DNA from 2 places in the Blautia sp. MSK20_18 genome. Region 2 is predicted to be linked to the other one. Evidence: predicted binding sites of a transcription regulator. Region 2 holds the regulator's gene; the other holds the start of a gene.

Region 1 (9,568 bases), on a different contig from region 2:
TAAAATCCGGCGAACCACAGAACGCCAGGATGTCGGCAGAGTGCATAAACACCCTCTGTATAAGCCAGCCTTTCATGATTTTCTTTGACATATGTCTCATCAAAGGGCAGCGCAAAAAACAATGTATAGATCAACAGTCCCAGAAACAGGAGCGCTGCTGCCAGAAAAACAGCAGAAATAAAAAAAGAACTTCCCCGCCGCGGCCAGCAGTTCCGGATCACCAGACCTGTTGACACTGCGATCAGGAAACATCCTATGCTAAAAAACGGGTGGAGAAAGCTTTTTTTCAGTCGGATACTGTTATGATCATACAGGAAGCAGCATAAAAAGCCGATACTTCCTATAATAACCGCAGTCATGCGTATTTTCCCCCTTCATTTATGTAAAGCGGACCTTCTCATTCCGCTCTGCTGCATTCTCAGGAACGAGACCCATTCATGGTCAGTACCCTAAAGAATGCTCTATATTACTAGAAAACAGCTACTTGTTCATTATATAGCACATAGCTGACTTTCGCAATCGTTTTTGACTAATATATGCTGAATATTGGCACAAATTTTATCAATTATGACAGTTTATTTGTTTTTTCTGCCGGAATCAGAGGTAACGGATCTCTACGTGCATTTCGCCCTTTCCATCTGTCTCCATTACTGCATAGCTTGGACGGCGTCCCCGTTGTCTGGGAAAAGCCAGACTTCCGGGATTTACTAGAAGCACACCTGCTTCCTTTTCAACAACCGGTACGTGGATATGTCCGAAAAAAGCCGCATTGCATCCCCTTGAGCGGGCAGCTTCTGCCAGCTGATCAAAGGCCATGGATACACCGTAGTAATGACCGTGAGTTACCAGGATCTTATTTCCCTCGACCTCGATCACATCTTCTCTCGGAAGATCCGAGAAAAAATCATTATTTCCGGACACAATACTGCAGGGACATTCTGCAAGGGCTTCGATATAAAATTCTCTGCCTTCCACATCTCCACAATGTACCAGCCTGTCAAAAGGAGCCTCCCGATTTATCGCGATCTCCAGGTTTTCATCTCTTCCGTGAGTATCGCTTACGATCAGCACCTTCATACAAGCTCTTCCTTTATAAGGCAAAGAGCTTTTCCACGATGGCTGATCCTGTTCTTTTCTTCCATGGAAAGCTCTGCGGAAGTACATCCATATTCCGGAAGATAAAAGATCGGGTCATAGCCAAAGCCATTCTCCCCTTTTTCCTCGTAGCCGATGCGGCCTTCCATGGCAGCACGGACTGTCTTTCTTCTGCCATCCGGGAAAGCTGCCGCAATAGCACATACAAAACGTGCAGTACGTTTCTCATCGGGTATACCTTCCAGACGCTGGATCAGGTTTGCGTTTTTAATATGATAAGAAGTATCCTCACCCATATAGCGTGCGGAATAGATTCCCGGCTCTTTGTTCAGATAGTCGATCTCCAGACCGGAATCATCTGCCAGAACGATCTCGCCGGTCATTTTACTGATTGCTTCTGCCTTGATCATGGCATTTTCTTCAAAGCTTTTTCCATTTTCATCAATATCCGCATGGATCCCGGCATCCTTCAGGGAAAGGATCTCCAGAGAAGGATCCGCAAGTATCCTTCGGATCTCCTTCATTTTATCCTCATTTCCGGTAGCAAAAATGATCTTTTTCATTCTTTAATACTTCCTTTCTTCGGCGGACGTGGTCCAAGAAACTGGTAATAATAGGTTTTCATCATTCCGTTATAGATCTTACGGTTTTTATCTGCCTTTCGGCCGATGTCATTCTCTGCCTTGTCATAGGCAGTGATCAGATACATGGACCAGCGATCCAGCCCCTTATAGCTTTCACCGATCTCACGGTACAGTGCAGGGAGATTGGATTTTTCTTCGATCCGCTCACCATATGGCGGATTTGTCACGATAAAACCAAAGGGTTTGGAATGGCGGAGTTCACTGACCGGGCGCTGCTGGAAATGGATCAGTCTGTCCACTCCTGCCATTTTTGCGTTGGCGCGTGCTGCCTTGATGGCAGCTGCATCGATATCAAAGCCCTGGATATCGGTTTCAATATCAAGATTCACACGTTCTCTGGCTTCTTCTCTTGCATCCTCCCAGCATTCCTTCGGGATCAGATGCTCCCAGCTCTCGGCCAGAAAATGACGGTTCAGTCCCGGCGCCATATCCGCTGCCATCATTGCCGCCTCAATAGGAAAGGTGCCGCTTCCGCAGAACGGATCGACAAGAATACGGTCCTTTTTCCAGGGAGTGAGCATCAAAAGAGCACTGGCAAGCGTCTCGGTGATAGGTGCCTTGACAGTCATCTGGCGATACCCTCTCTTATGGAGGGATACTCCTGAAGTGTCGATTCCGATCAGAGCTACGTCTTTCATAAAGGCCACACGGATAGGAAATTCCGGACCATCTTCCGGAAACCAGGAAATCCCGTAGATGCCTTTGAGACGCTCTACAATGGCTTTTTTCATAATGGACTGGATATCAGATGGACTAAAAAGCTTACTTTTGATGGAGTTTGCCTTGGCTACCCAGAATTTACCGTTTTTCGGTATGTAATTCTCCCATGGGAGAGCCTTGGTCTTTTCAAAAAGCTCATCAAAAGTCTCAGCCTTTACTTCGCCTACTTTCAGAAGCACACGTTCTGTGGTACGAAGGAACAGATTGGCGTCTGCCACACCCTGGGCATCAGCCTCAAAGGTTACTCTTCCGTCTTCCACCCTGGTCACTTCATAGCCAAGATCCAGTATTTCACGCTTCAGCACCGCCTCTGTTCCAAAATGACAGGGCGCCGTTAATTCCCACAGATTCATAAAGTGATCTCCCGTACTGTATTTCCTTCAAAATCTTTAATGGTAAAAATTCCGTTCTCAAGGATTGCATAGGTCGGCGGGTTACCTTCCTTTGGAATGGATACGGAACCTGGGTTCAGAAGGATATAATTCCCCATATTTTCTGCCTTCAGCACATGTGTATGGCCGTGGATCAGAATGTCTCCGTCCATCATCGGCGGAAGATTATCCTTATTATAGATATGACCGTGTGTGGCGTACATCGTTTTTCCTTCAATGGCAAGGATACAGTAATCTGCCATAACCGGGAAGTCCAGGACCATCTGATCCACCTCTGCCTCACAGTTTCCGCGTACTGCATAGATCTGGTTTTTTCTCTCATTTAAAAGGCGGATGACTTCCTTTGGTGCGTATTCCTTCGGAAGGTCATTTCTTGGTCCGTGATAAAGCAGATCTCCCAGAAGCACCAGTCTCTCCGCCTTCTCCTTGTCATATGCTTCCAGCATTTTCCGGCAGTAATATGCCGAACCATGTACATCGGACGCAAACATATATTTCATAAGCTTTTCTCCTTGTAATTTGTATTGGTTTTTATCTCTGTTCTTTACATTATCATGATTTCCTTTAAAATACAAGATTTGTTACAGATATGCATTCGCAATCTATTTTGATATCATCCGCTTTTTTTATCCGCGCACAAGATTTCTCCCTCTGTAGGCTGCAAATCCACCGATCACGGACCTGGTACGACAGCCCTGTCTTGCCAGGCTCCGGGCAGCCTGCATGCTGGCGCCGCCGCGGTCGCAGTAAAATATCAGCAGCTTATCTTTGGGAAAAAGATATTTCTGATCCTGTTTTTTCTCAAGATATTCCTCCAGCTCTCTGTATGGAATATTTACCGCGTTCCGGACATGTCCCCTTCTGTAGGCGGCAGGATCCCGGAGATCTATGATAACAGCGTCGCTGCGCTCCACATAATAATCCAGCATTTTTGCAGAGATAGTTTCGATCTGAAACATGGAAAAAATCTCCTCTTTTTGGTATATTATATGGAAGCTTCCGGGTGAATGTTCCCTTATATGTATTTAAGCGGGAAAAGCCATCTCTGACTTTTCCCGCTTTTCTTATCCTTTAATATCTGTCCTTCTCAGAATCATATTCATCGGAAATTTTGTTTCCGTAGCTGCTTTTGGAACTGTTCCTGGAAGAATTTCCCGAACTGTTCTTAGAGCTGTTTTTTCCGCAGTTTCTGGAAGCACTTTCCCCGTGATTTTTTCCTGCATAATTAGACTCATTTCTGTCTGTTTCGTAATTTTTCGCCATTTGAATTACCTCCTGATGAAGTTGATTTTACGGCTTTCCGAAGCTTTCTGCCGCTTTTTATTACAGGAAATAGTATCCCAAAAAGTTTGGAGATTATTCGCCAAAATCATATTGCTTTTTTTTCCAGTTTATATTATAATCATTCTTGTAAAAAGAATTTACCCTTCAAAAATTTTTTTTACATAACCCCTTATTTAATTATTTATACTCCCCTCGAAACACCCGGTAGCTCCCCTACCGGGTGTTTCTCTATACAAAAACAAGCCGCCGGATGACGATCACAGTTGCTCCGGCAGCTTGTTTTTTTATCCGTTGATCGGATTTACATGCACCATACAGTGCTTTACATCTTTGAATTTATTCTCGATCGTATGATGTACATTTTCCGCAATATCATGTGCATCAAAAAGGGAAATATTTCCATCTGCTGCGATCTCGATATCCACATACATCTTGGATCCGAAAAGACGGGTTTTAAGAAGGTCTACTCTTCTGACGCCCGGTACCTTGAGGATCTCTCTCTTCATGGATTCCTCAGTTTTTGCATCACAGGAATGATCTACCATCTTGTCAATGGCATCCCTGAAAATGTCGATTGATGCCTTGGCGATCATAACGCAGATCACGATACTGGCGATCGGGTCCAGGATCGGGTATCCCAGTCTTGCACCGAAGATGCCGACAAACGCTCCGATAGAGGAAAGTGCATCTGAACGATGGTGCCATGCATCTGCCATCAGGGCTCCTGAATTGATCTTCTTTGCTGCACCTCTTGTATACCAGAACATCCACTCTTTTACCACAATGGATACCGCTGCTGCAATCAGTGCAAGTGTTCCCGGAATGGCAATGGTTCCACCGGATGTGCTTTTTACGATATCACGGGCACCGGTAATTCCGATCCCGAGACCAGTGACAAGCAGCATTCCTGCAAGGACAATGGAAGAAACACACTCCATTCTTTCATGTCCGTACTGGTGCTCTTTGTCTGATTTCTTTGTAGAAAGACGGACACCGATAATTACGATGAAGGTGCTTCCCACATCTGATGCAGAATGAATGGCATCCGAGATCATCGCTCCTGAATGTGCCACAATACCTGCGATCAGTTTAAATACAGATAATAAAAGATTTACCAGAATACTGATCCCGGATACCTTCATTGCTGTCTGCTGTTCCCATGAAGCTGTTTTTTCTGTATCATGTATAATTGTTTTGTTTTCTGTGTGTTCCATAAACAGAATCTCCTTTTAAATATATGATCAGGTTCTTCTTATGGCACAACATTTTCCGTGAAAAAACCGGCGGTTCCTTCACTACTCGCTGCAGTGCGATTTTCCGCCGGTGTTCTTTCTTTTCTGTATAGGGATATCCCAGCTTCTACCTTCTGTTCCATCCATATTTTGCAGTAAAAAAGACATACCTGCGAAACATACACTGTCCCGCAGATATGTCTGAAAGCAAAGTCACATTCTGCTTCACCTCATATTCCGTGAATGCAGGTTCTTTGCAATTACGTTTAAATCCATATCCGCTGCCGCTTCCTGCGGCCCGGCCCCATGCCTTCGATAAATATTTTCGATTCCGAAAAGCATCGCCTGCTCAGTTTGTACTGTTGATCTCGCATCCTGTTCGAATGTAATGCAGTGCAAAGAGAATTTTTGCAGTCTTACGGGTCTCCCGCTCAACTTCTCAGAAAGGATACACCATATGCCCTCTGTTAGTCAAGCCAAAGTTTTTTATTTTACAGGTAGATATCTTCAACTTTCTGTTTATTCCATGTCTGGAAACATGCTTCGCACTGCACAGTTCTATATCAAATAATAGATCCTCAGTTGTTTGTCAAAAAACCGGGAGCGGATAAATCCACTCCCGGTCAAATCTACGATCTGTATTCAGTTGGAATGATCGATTATGCCTGCGGGCCAGCAGCAACGAGTGCTTTACCAGCAGCATTTCCTTCATATTTAACAAAGTTCTTAACGAATCTTGCAGCAAGATCTTTAGCCTTTGTCTCCCACTCTGCAGCGTCTGCATATGTGTCACGTGGGTCAAGGATTGCAGGATCTACGCCTGGAAGCTCTGTCGGAACCTCGAAGTTGAAGAATGGGATCTTCTTTGTCGGAGCTTTAAGAATAGATCCGTCAAGGATAGCATCGATGATACCACGAGTATCTTTGATGGAGATACGTTTTCCAGTTCCGTTCCATCCTGTGTTAACGAGGTATGCTTTCGCACCGCTCTTCTCCATTTTCTTAACGAGCTCCTCAGCATATTTTGTCGGGTGAAGCTCAAGAAATGCCTGTCCGAAGCAAGCGGAGAATGTAGGAGTAGGCTCTGTGATTCCACGCTCTGTACCAGCAAGTTTAGCTGTGAATCCGGAAAGGAAGTAGTACTGTGTCTGCTCCGGTGTCAGGATAGATACTGGAGGAAGTACGCCGAATGCATCTGCGGACAGGAAGATAACTTCTTTCGCTGCCGGTGCAGAAGATACCGGGCGAACGATGTTCTCGATGTGGTTGATCGGGTAGGAAACACGTGTGTTCTCTGTTACGCTCTTGTCAGCGAAGTCGATCTTTCCATCTTTATCAAGTGTTACGTTCTCAAGAAGAGCGTTTCTCTTGATCGCATTGTAGATGTCCGGCTCAGACTCTTTGTCAAGGTTGATAACCTTAGCGTAGCATCCACCCTCGAAGTTGAATACTCCGTTGTCATCCCAGCCGTGCTCGTCATCACCGATCAGGAGACGCTTAGGATCTGTGGAAAGTGTTGTTTTACCTGTTCCGGAAAGACCGAAGAAGATTGCTGTGTTCTCTCCGTTAAGGTCTGTGTTTGCAGAGCAGTGCATGGAAGCGATGCCCTTAAGCGGCAGATAGTAGTTCATCATGGAGAACATACCTTTCTTCATCTCTCCGCCGTACCATGTATTAACGATAACCTGCTCACGGCTTGTAATGTTGAACATTACAGCTGTCTCAGAGTTAAGACCCAGCTCTTTGTAGTTCTCAACTTTAGCCTTGGATGCGTTGTAAACAACGAAATCCGGCTCAAAGTTCTCAAGCTCCTCAGCTGTCGGCTGAATGAACATGTTTGTTACGAAGTGTGCCTGCCATGCAACCTCAACGATGAAACGGATAGCCATACGTGTGTCTTTGTTAGCTCCGCAGAATGCATCTACTACGAAAAGTTTCTTGTTGGAAAGCTCCTTCTTGGCAAGATCTTTAACTGCATTCCATGCTTCCTGAGTTGCCGGATGGTTATCGTTCTTGTACTCATCGGATGTCCACCAAACTGTGTCCTTGGAGTTCTCATCCATAACGATATATTTGTCTTTAGGAGAACGTCCTGTGTAGATACCTGTCATTACATTGACAGCACCAAGCTCACTGACCTGACCCTTCTCAAATCCTTCAAGCTCCGGTTTGGTCTCTTCCTCAAATAATGTCTCGTAGGAAGGATTGTACACGATCTCAGTTGTTCCGGTAATACCATACTTTGTTAAATCGATTTTTGCCATCTTAACATTTACCTCTCTTCTTTAATAGTAATTATGATAGCCACCTACTGCTGCAGGTTTTTGTCATCCTGCCATAGGAATTGGTCATTCCAACATCCCTATCCACAATTATACATAAATTGTACGTAAAAGCAACCAAAAAAATTCATTTTCCGCAAAAAAATGATAAATCTTTAACAGTGACGTTTTGGTACTGTCAGATTTTACTCCATCTATACTTGACTTTTTCAGAATAATGGCTACAATATATCTGATTATAGTTATTATATATATTTATAATAGCAACTATATGATTTTAATATATAGAAAGAAGTGATTTCTGTGTCAGATATTCCGGTTAAACGTAATCATATGAAAATCCCCTGGCACAACTACGTAAGCGCCAGGAACAGCCAGCCCATCACCGAAGCTTCTCTTTCCGAAAAAGCTTCCCTGATCGGCCGTACAGGCATGATGCTTCTCTCCTGTGGGACCGGTGCCTGGCGGGTACGGAGTTCCATGAATACATTGTCAGAAGCACTTGGTATCACCTGTTCCGCAGATATCGGACTGATGTCTATAAGCTACACCTGCTTTGACGGTGAGAGCAGTTTTTCCCATGCACTTAGTCTGACTACCACCGGCGTAAATACTTCCAGACTGAACAGGCTGGAACATTTTGTCAGTGATTTTCCTGCGGAGGGTATCCATATGAGCGGTGAAGCACTGCACAGTCAGTTAGATGAGATCGAGCGGATCCACGGGCTTTATTCCCCTGCATCCTTGGGACTGGCTTCTGCACTGGCCTGTGGTGCATTTACTTTTCTTCTGGGCGGTGGCCCGCTGGAAATGATCCTGGCTTTTGCAGGCGCAGGCATCGGAAACGCCATCCGCTGCAAGCTTGGCAAGCATCATTTTACTCTGTTTATGTGCATTGCAGTTTCTGTTTCCTCTGCCTGTCTTGTATATGCAGGCTTCCTGAAACTGGCAGAGCTTCTGTTCCACATTTCCGTCCAGCATGAGGCCGGATACATCTGTTCCATGCTGTTTATCATTCCGGGCTTTCCGTTTATCACAAGCGGGATCGACCTTGCCAAGCTGGATATGCGTTCCGGTCTGGAACGACTGGCCTACGCCATTATTGTTGTAATGGTGGCTGCTGTCTCTGCCTGGCTAATGGCACTGCTTCTTCATCTGAAACCTGTGGATTTCCTGCCTCTGGAGCTTTCGGCAGCTCAGAGGATCCTGTTCCGGCTTCTGGCAAGCTTCTGCGGGGTATTCGGCTTTTCGGTCATGTTCAACAGCCCTGTCCGTCTAGCCGCAGCTGCCGCCTTCATCGGCGCACTGTCCAACACTTTACGTCTGGAGCTTGTTGATCTTGCCGGTTTCCCACCTGCTGCCGCGGCTTTTTTCGGAGCACTGACAGCCGGACTTCTGGCCTCCCTCCTCAAAACAAAAGTGGGATATCCCAGGATTTCCATTACCGTACCATCCATTGTGATCATGGTTCCCGGACTTTATCTCTACCGGGCGATCTACAATCTGGGGATCATGTCCCTGAATGTTTCCGCCTCCTGGTTTGCAGCTGCGATCCTGATCATCGTTGCTCTTCCCCTGGGCCTTATTTTCGCCAGGATCCTTACGGACAAAATGTTCCGCTACTGCACCTGATGGGCATACAAAAAGGACTGCTTTCTGTAGCTTCCGGTCATCAGCTATCCTTCTGATAACCGGAGCAATACAAAAGCAGTCCTTTTTTGTACATTCTATTTCATTACGATCTCATCAGCGATCCCGATCATTTTTTCCAGGCGGTCCGCAAATTTATGGATGGGGAGAAAAACGCCCAGTCCGTCATAACGTTTTCCACCATCCTCCACAGAATCCTGCCCATAATACACAAAAGCTCTTGGAAGCTTCTTCTGAATTGCCATCATGATATCCCATACAGCCGCATA
Region 2 (9,568 bases):
TGATGAATCCGATCCTTCTGAAGCCTACCAATGATGTAGGATCCCAGGTGATCGTAAACGGAGAGGTTCTTGGAACCATGAGTGCCAGGGATTATTTCAAATATAAGAAGACCCTGGTCCCGGATGTGATGAAGGCGTACAACGCTCTTGCAGCGGAAAACGATATCATTGTCATCGAAGGTGCGGGAAGTCCTGCCGAGATCAATCTCAAGGATGAGGATATTGTAAATATGGGTATGGCAAAGATGGCCAAGGCACCGGTCCTTCTTGTGGGAGATATTGACCGTGGAGGTGTTTTTGCCCAGTTGATCGGTACGGTGGAGCTTCTGGAGGACGATGAGAAGGCTATGGTAAAGGGGCTGATCATCAACAAATTCCGCGGAGATAAGACTATTCTGGACCCTGGTGTTGTCATGCTTGAGGAAAGAAGCGGGATCCCGGTGGTGGGGGTGGCGCCTTATCTGGATATCCAGGTGGAGGATGAGGACAGCCTGACGGAGCGTTTTGACCGGAAGCAGGAAGCCGGTGTCATTGATATCGCAGTGGTCCGTACACCAAGGATCTCCAACTTTACGGATTTTAATCCTTTTGAGAGCATTCCCGGAGTTTCTCTCCGCTATGTAAAACACCCGAGAGATCTTCACTCTCCGGACATGATCATCCTTCCTGGAACCAAGAACACCATGGGTGATCTGATATGGATGCGGGAAAGCGGAATGGAGGCAGCGGTTCTCAAGGAAGCCTCCAGAGGCAAGCTGATCTTTGGTGTCTGCGGTGGCTATCAGATGCTGGGCGAGACCTTAAGCGATCCTCATGGCGTTGAAAATGGCGGTTCCATGAAAGGAATGGGACTTCTTCCCATGGAAACGGTATTTGCCGAAAAGAAAACCAGGACCAGGGTGCAGGGGCATTTCGGTCAGCTGTCCGGTGTGTTTGCTCCTCTTTCCGGTGCGGAGATCGAGGGCTATGAGATCCATATGGGCGAAAGCATCCTGAAGGACAATGCAGGAACAGCCACGAAGATCACAGACAGCGTCAGCGGTAAGAAAAAAGAAGAGGGTGCTTTTGCGGGAAATGTGTGCGGAACCTATATCCACGGCGTTTTCGATAAGGAAGCATCTGCAGAGGCGATCATCCGCGTGATCGGCGAGAAAAAAGGTATTGATGTGGAAAATATGACAGGCGTGGATTTTGCGGCATTTAAGGAACAGCAGTATGATATCCTGGCTGCAGAGCTGCGGAAGCATCTGGATATGAAAAAAATCTATGAGATACTGGAAAACGGGATTACGGAGGAAGAATAGAAATGAAAGTTGAGCTTGAAAATGTAAAACCCATGGAGATCGAAAAAAGAAGCTTTGAGATCATCACAGAAGAGCTGGGGGATACTCCCCTGATTCCGGGAACAGAGCTGATCGTAAAACGCTGCATCCACACAAGCGCAGATTTTGATTATGCAAAAAATCTCTGCTTCTCGGAGGGGGCAGTGGAGATGGCCATGGACGCCATCCGCAATGGCGCCTGCATCGTCACAGATACCCAGATGGCAAAGGCTGGGATCAACAAGCGTGCACTTGCCCGCTACGGCGGTGAGGCTTACTGCTTCATGTCCGATGAGGATGTGGCAGCCCTTGCAAAAAAGAACGGGACTACCAGAGCCACAGCCAGCATGGACAAGGCAGCAGAGATGGATAAAAAGCTGATCTTTGCCATTGGAAACGCACCTACCGCACTGGTACGTCTTTATGAGCTTATTGAGAACGGAAAGCTTTCTCCTGAGCTGATCATCGGTGTGCCGGTAGGCTTTGTGAATGTTGTGCAGTCCAAGGAGCTGATCATGCACGCAGATGTGCCTTATATTGTGGCAAAGGGACGCAAGGGTGGAAGCAACATCGCTGCGTGCATTGTAAATGCCCTGCTCTACATGATCGATAACCGGAGAGATTAGGAGCCGGTAACCTCCTTCAGAAGCTGACAGGCAGGCAGAAAATCCTTGGATGGAATGGAGGAGCAGGAGAGGACCAAGGTGACCTCGGCTCCGTTTTCTCTGAGAACCTCCAGTCCCAGACCATGGTTCCGGGCTCTGTCTGTCAGTTCACTGCCTGTGAGAGAACAGGGGAGAGTAAGGGCAAGGCTGGTTCCTGCGGCTCCTGTTTGGATCTGGCAGTCCTGGCCGAAGGTTTCCCTGACAGCCTGGGAAAGAGCCTTCAGCTTCTGGGAATAAAGGCGGCGGAGCTTTCTTGTCTGGGAAGCCAGATGCCCGTCGCGGATAAACTGGCAGAGTGCGATCTGTTCTGCCTTGGAAGCAGTCTGATTATAAAAGGCTGCTTTTTTTGTATATTTTTCCCGGAGAGAGCGTGGCAGTACCATGAAGCTGACACGGATGGAGGGCAGCAGCAGCCTGGAAAAGGAACCGATATAGACAACGTTTTCACCACCTGCAAGACCGAAAAGTGAAGGCGTCGGCTTCTGGAAATAAACAAATTCGTTTTCGAAATCATCCTCAATGATCAGATGGTCATTGATCTCTGCATGACGGATCAGCTCCAGGCGTCGTTTTACCGGCATGATCTCGCCCCATTTCGTCATGTGAGCAGGAGAAACATAGATCACATCGCAGCTTTTGTCCCGGTAATGGACATCAAAGCCGTAATCCTGAAAGATGGTGCTGCATGTGGTGAAGGACGGTGTGGGGAACGAAACGGTTTTCCGTTCATGGATCAGAGGGCAGAGGATCTGGAGAAGGGGCTGGAGACCGGCCCCTACTACAATGTCATCCGGGGAGCAGATCACATTTCTGCGTTCCCGGATATAGTCTGCGAGAACCTCCCGGAAATCGCTTTCGCCCTGGGGTTCGCCATAAGAAAGCATACGGTCGCCCTGGCGGAGGGCGCTTTTGATGTAACGCTGCCACAGATCAAAACGGAAGCTTTCCCGGTCAACACCGGAAGAGGCAAAATCATAAAGGCAGGGCGTGATATCCTTATCCTGTTTTTCGGGGGTAAGCAGATGCTGCTTGGAAGCAATGCCGGTGACATAATAGCCGCTCTGTGCCCTGGCGATGATATAGCCGTCTGCTGCCAGCAGAAGATAGGCATTTTCGATGGTGGTACGGCTTAGCTTCAGCTCCTGGGCGCATTTGCGGAGGGAGGGCATTTTGCTTCCGGGAAGGAGACGGCCTTCCAGGATCAGCTTCCGATAATAGTGGTAAACCTCCAGATAAAGGTGTTCTTTTTTGTGTTCTGCAGATATATTTAACATAAGTATGATGATTTCCTTCCAAAAATGATTGCGTAAACCTGACAGTTCATTCTATAATATTACAGAAAAAAACTCAAGACTGGAGAATTACCATGAAAAAAATAGCAGTGATCAATGATCTTTCCGGGCTGGGGAAATGTTCACTGACAGCAGCGATCCCGGTGATCTCGGTGATGGGGGTCCAGGCGTGTCCACTTCCCACCGCTGTTTTAAGCAACCAGACCGGTTATGAAAGTTATTTCTGTGAGGATTTCACAGAGCATATGGAACCATATATGGAGCAGTGGAAAAAAAGAGGATTTTTCCCGGATGGGATCTATACTGGATTTCTTTCTGATGATAAGCAGGCAGACAGGATCCTGAAATTTATGGATGCGTTTGCAGGGAAGGATACTCTGATCCTTACAGATCCGGTGATGGGGGATGACGGCGCGGTTTATCCGATCTATACAGAAGAGCTCCGCAGCCGGTTCTGCGAACTGACACGTCGTTCCTATGTGATCACACCGAACCTTACGGAAGCCCTCCTTCTTCTCTACGGAAAAGAAAAAATGGAGGATATCTGGAAGGAACTGCAAAAGGCATCAGAGTCCCGGCGGATGGAAGAGATCCGGGAGATCGGGTGCGGACTTGCCCGGAAATTTTCACTTCCTGCCGTTGTGATCACCGGAGTGGATCACAGGGAGGAGGGGCAGCCTCTGAAAATGGGGAATCTTGTCCTGGAAAACGGAAACAGCTCCTGGGTATTCGCAGAGAAATCCGGCGGAAGCTATTCCGGGACAGGAGATCTTTTTGCATCCGTGCTAAGTGCAGGGCTGGTAAAAAGATATTCCATGAAAACCTGTGCAGAGCTGGCCGTGGATTTTATCTCGGCATCGATCCGGGATGCGGTGGAGGAAGGAACAGACCGTAACGATGGTGTATGCTTTGAACAGCATCTCGGCATGCTGCTTCCATAAAAACATAAGGGGATAAAAAAGAGCTGACCGTCAGGCCAGCTCTTCCCATTTTTCATAAAGCTCTTCCAGTTCTTCAGCGATGGCTGCTTTTTCGCGGCTCAGCTTTGTACATTCCGCTACATTGGTGCAGACATCCGGAAGGACCATAGTCTCGTCGATCTCGCTGTCTCTTGTTTCCAGCTCTTCGATACGGGCTTCGACTTTTTTCAGCTCGGCTTCCCGTTTTCGTTTCTTTGCCTGTTCTTCCTTCATCTGCTGCCAGGAAAGCTTGTTCTCGGAAACCGATTTTTCTTCGGCAGGTGCCTCCGGAGAAGTGCTTCCCGGTGCATAGGTACTGGTCAGCTCCTCCTTCTTTTCCAGATAGTAATCATAATCACCGATGTAATTTACCACTGCTTGGTTTGTCAGCTCCATGATCCTGGTCGCAGTCTGATTGATAAAGTAACGGTCATGGGATACATAAAGGACTGTACCGGTGTAGCTGACTAGTGCTTCCTCCAAGATCTCCTTGGAAGCAATATCCAGATGGTTGGTAGGCTCGTCAAGGATCAGGAAGTTGGCTTCGGAAAGCATCAGCTTTGCAAGGGAAACACGGCCTCTTTCTCCACCGGAAAGTGCGGAGATTTCCTTGAAAACATCATCTCCGGTAAAGAGAAATGCAGCAAGCATATTTCGGATCTCGGTCTCTGTGAGAGTCGGATAAGTATCGGAGATCTCCTGGAAAATCGTCTTGTCCATATGCAGAACATGATGTTCCTGATCGTAATAACCGATCTGCACCTTGGAACCAAGGGAAAATTTGCCGGCATCTGCCTCAATAAGACCGTTGATGATCTTCAGCATGGTGGTCTTTCCGGTTCCGTTGTTTCCGATCAGTGCCACACGCTCGCCGCGTTTGATATCAAAGGAGATATCGGAGAACAGGGTCTGTCCCGGAAAGGCCTTGGAAAGCGCTTCCACGTGGAGCACATCGTTTCCGCTTAACACCCGTGGTTCCAGCGAGATACGCATCCGGTCCTGGAGCTCAAGAGGCTTTTCGATCCTCTGTACACGGTCCAGCATTTTTTCACGGCTTTCCGCACGCTTGATGGATTTTTCACGGTTAAAGGATTTCAGCTTGGCGATAACGGCTTCCTGATGCTTGATATCCCGCTGCTGATTTAAGTATGCCTTGTACTGTGCATCACGAAGCTGAGCCTTCTTGAGAGCATAGGCAGAGTAGTTGCCGCTGTATACGCGGGTCTGTCCGGCTTCGATCTCAATGACCTTGGTGACTACCTTATCCAGAAAATAACGGTCATGGGAGACGATAAAAACAGCTCCCGGATAATTCAGAAGATAAGTTTCCAGCCAGGAGATGCTTTCCATATCCAGGTGATTGGTTGGCTCATCCAGAAGCAGGATATCCGGCTTGGAAAGAAGCATCTTGCCCAGCGCCACGCGGGTTTTCTGACCGCCGGAAAGAGTTTCGATCTGCTTGTCATAATCTTCCTCCGTGAAGCCGAGACCCTTTAAGACACCGGTCAGCTCACTTTTGTAAGCGTATCCGTTCTCCAGCTCAAACTGATGGGTCAGGCGGGTATAGGTTTCCATCAGACGGTTCAGCTCATCACCGGTCACCGTGTTCATTTCCTGTTCCATATTGCGGATACGGCGTTCCATATCGATGATGTGCTGCTTGGTGGTAAGAAGCTCCTCGTAGATGGTATGATGTCCGTGGATATCCTGGTACTGGGCAAGATAGCCGATATTTTTATCCCGGGCAAGCACCACGGTACCGGAATCAGCAGAAAGCTCCTGCATGATGATCCGCAGCAGTGTGGTCTTTCCTGCACCGTTGCATCCGATCAGAGCAGCCTTTTCACGGTCTTCAATGTGAAAGGATGCATCATTTAAAATTACTTTTTCGCCAAAGGCCTTGCATATATTCTGACATGATAAAATCATAAAAACTGTCCTCCTGTATAAAGAATCACCCCTGTTTATGCCTGAACAGGGAAAAATCCTCCACCTATTATAACGGAAACTGCCGGGATTTCAAAGAAAAAATCAATTATTAGAAAAATTATAAAGAAATTTGTACAGAATAGACAACTTTAATTGACAGGAAAATGTCAATTCGTTATAATTAACCTAGTGTAAGGTAAGGAGGAAAACTATCGTGGAGACAAAACAAATCTCGAAAGCGGTGATTAAGCGTCTGCCACGCTATTACCGCTACTTAGGAGAGCTGATGGAAGACAATGTAGAACGTATTTCTTCCAATGAGTTAAGTAAGAAGATGCATACCACAGCTTCTCAGATCCGTCAGGATCTTAATAATTTCGGCGGTTTTGGGCAGCAGGGGTATGGCTATAATGTACACTATCTTTATACAGAGATCGGTAAGATCCTGGGACTAGATACCGTTCATCCGATGATCATCCTGGGTGCCGGTAATCTGGGACAGGCACTTGCCAATTATGTGGATTTTGAGAAGCGCGGGTTCAGGCTGGTTGGTATCTTTGACGTAAATCCTGTGCTTGAGGGCATCGCAGTCCGTGGACTTGAGATCCAGATGCTCAGTGAGCTTCCGTTTTTCCTGAGAGAGAATAACGTGGAGATCGCGATCCTGACACTTCCCAAGAATAAAGCCAAGGAAATGGCAGATATTCTGGTGGAGAACGGGATCAAGGCAATCTGGAATTTTGCACATCTTGATCTTGAGACACCGGATGATGTGATCGTAGAGAACGTTCATCTTTCCGAGAGTCTGATGACACTGTCTTATAATCTCAGCAAATACAGGCAGGAACATGTGGATAAGTAAGAATTGTTAAGCTGCCGGAAACGGCAGCTTTCTCTATGACAGAGGGGAGGCAGAAGACAGAATGAAGAAGCTTGTTACCTGCAAAGAAATGAAGGATCTGGACTCCACAACGATCCGTGAGATCGGAGTTCCCTCCGAGGTTCTGATGGAGCGGGCAGCACTGAAGGTGGTAGAGGAAACAGAAAAGTATCTCCAGAAGGACGAAAGGATCCTGGTAGTCTGCGGAAGCGGAAACAATGGCGGTGACGGTATCGCTGTTGCCAGATTGTTCCATCTGAAGGGGATCCGGGTAGAGTTTTATATGGTCGGAAACAAAGATAAAATGACCAGAGAGACAGCTCTTCAGTATAAGATTGCTTCCGGTTATCGTGTCCCGGAGGTGAATAACCCGCAGTGGAGTGAATATACTACTATAGTAGATGCCGTGTTTGGGGTAGGCCTGACGCGTCCGATCGAGGGGCATTATGCTGATATCATCCATGAGATGAACAGTGCGAGGGCCAAAAAGATCGCAGTTGACATCCCGTCAGGAGTGAACGGAGATACTGGCCTGGAAATGGGAATTGCCTTCAGCGCCGATCTGACTGTCACATTTGCCTACCGGAAAAGAGGTCTTTGCTTTTATCCGGGAAGACTGTATGCAGGAAGGATCGTTACCGCCGATATCGGGATCTATGAGCAGGAAGCTGTGACTGCATCTGCCGCCTGTCTGGAAAATAAAGATCTGAAGCTGTTTCCGGAACGTGATCCCGGCGGAAACAAGGGTACCTTCGGAAAAGTGCTCTTTGTGACCGGAAGTGAGGGAATGTGCGGAGCCGCTTATTTAAGCGCCAGTGCAGCACTTCGTGCCGGTGCGGGAATGGTAAAGATCCAGACTGTGGAAGCCAACAGGATCCCACTGCAGATACTCCTTCCGGAGGCTATGGTCTGCAGCCGCTTTGATCAGGAATCCAATGAACAGCTTCTATCCTGGTGTGATGTGATCGTGATCGGACCGGGACTTGGAACATCAGTGGCCAGCCGTGAGAGAGAACAGTGGTTTCTCACGGCGGCTGCCCGGGAGAAAAAGCCGCTGATCCTGGATGCGGACGGCCTGAACCTTCTGGCTGCACATCCACAGTGGTACCAGTATCTGGGAGAGCATGTAGTCCTGACACCGCATATCGGAGAAATGAGCCGGCTCAGTGGCAGAACGATCCAGGAGATCCAGCATGAGATCGCAGATACTGCACTGAAATCTGCTGCGGAAACAGGCTCTGTGTGCGTATTGAAGGATGCATGTACGGTGATCGCAGATGAAAAAGGCCAGATGTATCTGAATCTTTCCGGTAATTCCGGAATGGCAACTGCAGGAAGCGGAGATGTGCTTTCCGGGATCCTGGCAGCAGTGTTATGTATGTATCTGAAAACGGAGGAACAGCCTCCCATGGTTTTAAAGGCCGCGTTAGGTGTTTATCTTCACGGACTTTGCGGTGATCTTGCAGCCGCTGAAAAAGGAAAGCGCAGTATGCTGGCAGGAGATATCATAGAATATCTGCCCAAGGCATTAGCTATAGGTGAAGAGGAGTCGGGATTATGAAAAAATACGAGAGAGTAAAAGCACTGGTATCACTGGATGCCATTGCCCACAATTTTGAGGAAATGTATAAAAATGTCAAAGAAGGGACAAAGATCATCGCTGTGATCAAGGCAGACGGTTATGGCCATGGTGCCAGAGCTATTGCCCGTCTGATCCAGGACTATGACTATATCTGGGGATTTGCAACAGCTACGGCAGAGGAGGCACTGGAGCTTCGGCATGCAGGGATCACCAAGCCTGTCCTGATCCTTGGCCTTGTATTTGAGGAATATTATGAGGAGCTTGCAGCCAATGATATCCGGATCACCATATCGGATCTTAATACAGCGGCAGAATATGCAAAAGCAGGTGCACGCATTGGAAAAAATGTACATATTCATCTGGCTCTGGATACGGGAATGACAAGGATCGGATATGCGGATATTCCGGAAAATGCGGTAAAGATCGAAAAAATCTCAAAAATCCCGAATCTGGTGATCGAGGGAATGTTTACCCATTTTGCCAGGGCGGATGAGACCGACCGTTCTCCTGCACTGGTGCAGCTGGACCGTTATCTCCGTTTTGCAGAGCTTCTGGAAAAAAGAGGTGTTCATATTCCGGTACGTCACTGCTCCAACAGTGCAGGTATCATCCGTGTTCCGGAAGCAAATCTCAATGTCGTTCGTGCCGGCATCACCATTTACGGTATTTATCCGTCAGAGGAGGTAGAACGTGATATTGTGAAGCTGACACCTGCAATGGAGCTGAAAAGTCATGTATCCTATGTGAAAAATGTGGAACGTGGAACAGCGGTAAGCTATGGAGGAACGTTTGTTACAGAACGCTTTACCAGAATGGCAACGATCCCCGTAGGTTATGCAGATGGCTATCCGAGACAGCTTTCCAATAAGGGCTGGGTCCTGATCCGGGGCAAAAAAGCTCCGATCCTCGGACGTGTCTGCATGGATCAGTTTATGGTTG

What was found. The regulator Rex, encoded in region 2, represses fermentation and respiration genes when NADH is low (regulators of the CRP and FNR family bind a similar motif). The targets are predictions, from matches to a motif close to ATTGTTAANTANTTAACAAT.
Region 1: pckA (phosphoenolpyruvate carboxykinase (ATP)) is a predicted target of Rex. The motif match lies at 7,793-7,812, and genes of this name have one in related genera.

The regions. Positions count from the first base shown of each region.
Region 1 covers NZ_JAJCGR010000014.1:55,693-65,260, forward strand. Annotated here, with positions in the region: gene LI091_RS09645 (hypothetical protein) at 1-359, opposite strand, end outside; gene LI091_RS09650 (metallophosphoesterase family protein) at 598-1,077, opposite strand; gene LI091_RS09655 (XTP/dITP diphosphatase) at 1,074-1,658, opposite strand; gene LI091_RS09660 (THUMP domain-containing class I SAM-dependent RNA methyltransferase) at 1,655-2,812, opposite strand; gene yfcE (phosphodiesterase) at 2,809-3,351, opposite strand; gene LI091_RS09670 (rhodanese-like domain-containing protein) at 3,478-3,810, opposite strand; gene LI091_RS09675 (hypothetical protein) at 3,923-4,114, opposite strand; gene LI091_RS09680 (cation diffusion facilitator family transporter) at 4,420-5,349, opposite strand; NiCo riboswitch at 5,550-5,730, opposite strand; gene pckA (phosphoenolpyruvate carboxykinase (ATP)) at 6,027-7,631, opposite strand; gene LI091_RS09690 (threonine/serine ThrE exporter family protein) at 7,983-9,281, shown strand; gene LI091_RS09695 (DUF4866 domain-containing protein) at 9,377-9,568, opposite strand, start outside.
Region 2 covers NZ_JAJCGR010000003.1:150,519-160,086, reverse strand. Annotated here, with positions in the region: gene LI091_RS03310 (cobyric acid synthase) at 1-1,304, shown strand, start outside; gene LI091_RS03305 (precorrin-8X methylmutase) at 1,307-1,948, shown strand; gene pdxR (MocR-like pyridoxine biosynthesis transcription factor PdxR) at 1,945-3,261, opposite strand; gene LI091_RS03295 (pyridoxamine kinase) at 3,354-4,220, shown strand; gene abc-f (ribosomal protection-like ABC-F family protein) at 4,251-6,167, opposite strand; gene LI091_RS03285 (redox-sensing transcriptional repressor Rex) at 6,382-7,029, shown strand; gene LI091_RS03280 (NAD(P)H-hydrate dehydratase) at 7,091-8,608, shown strand; gene alr (alanine racemase) at 8,605-9,568, shown strand, end outside.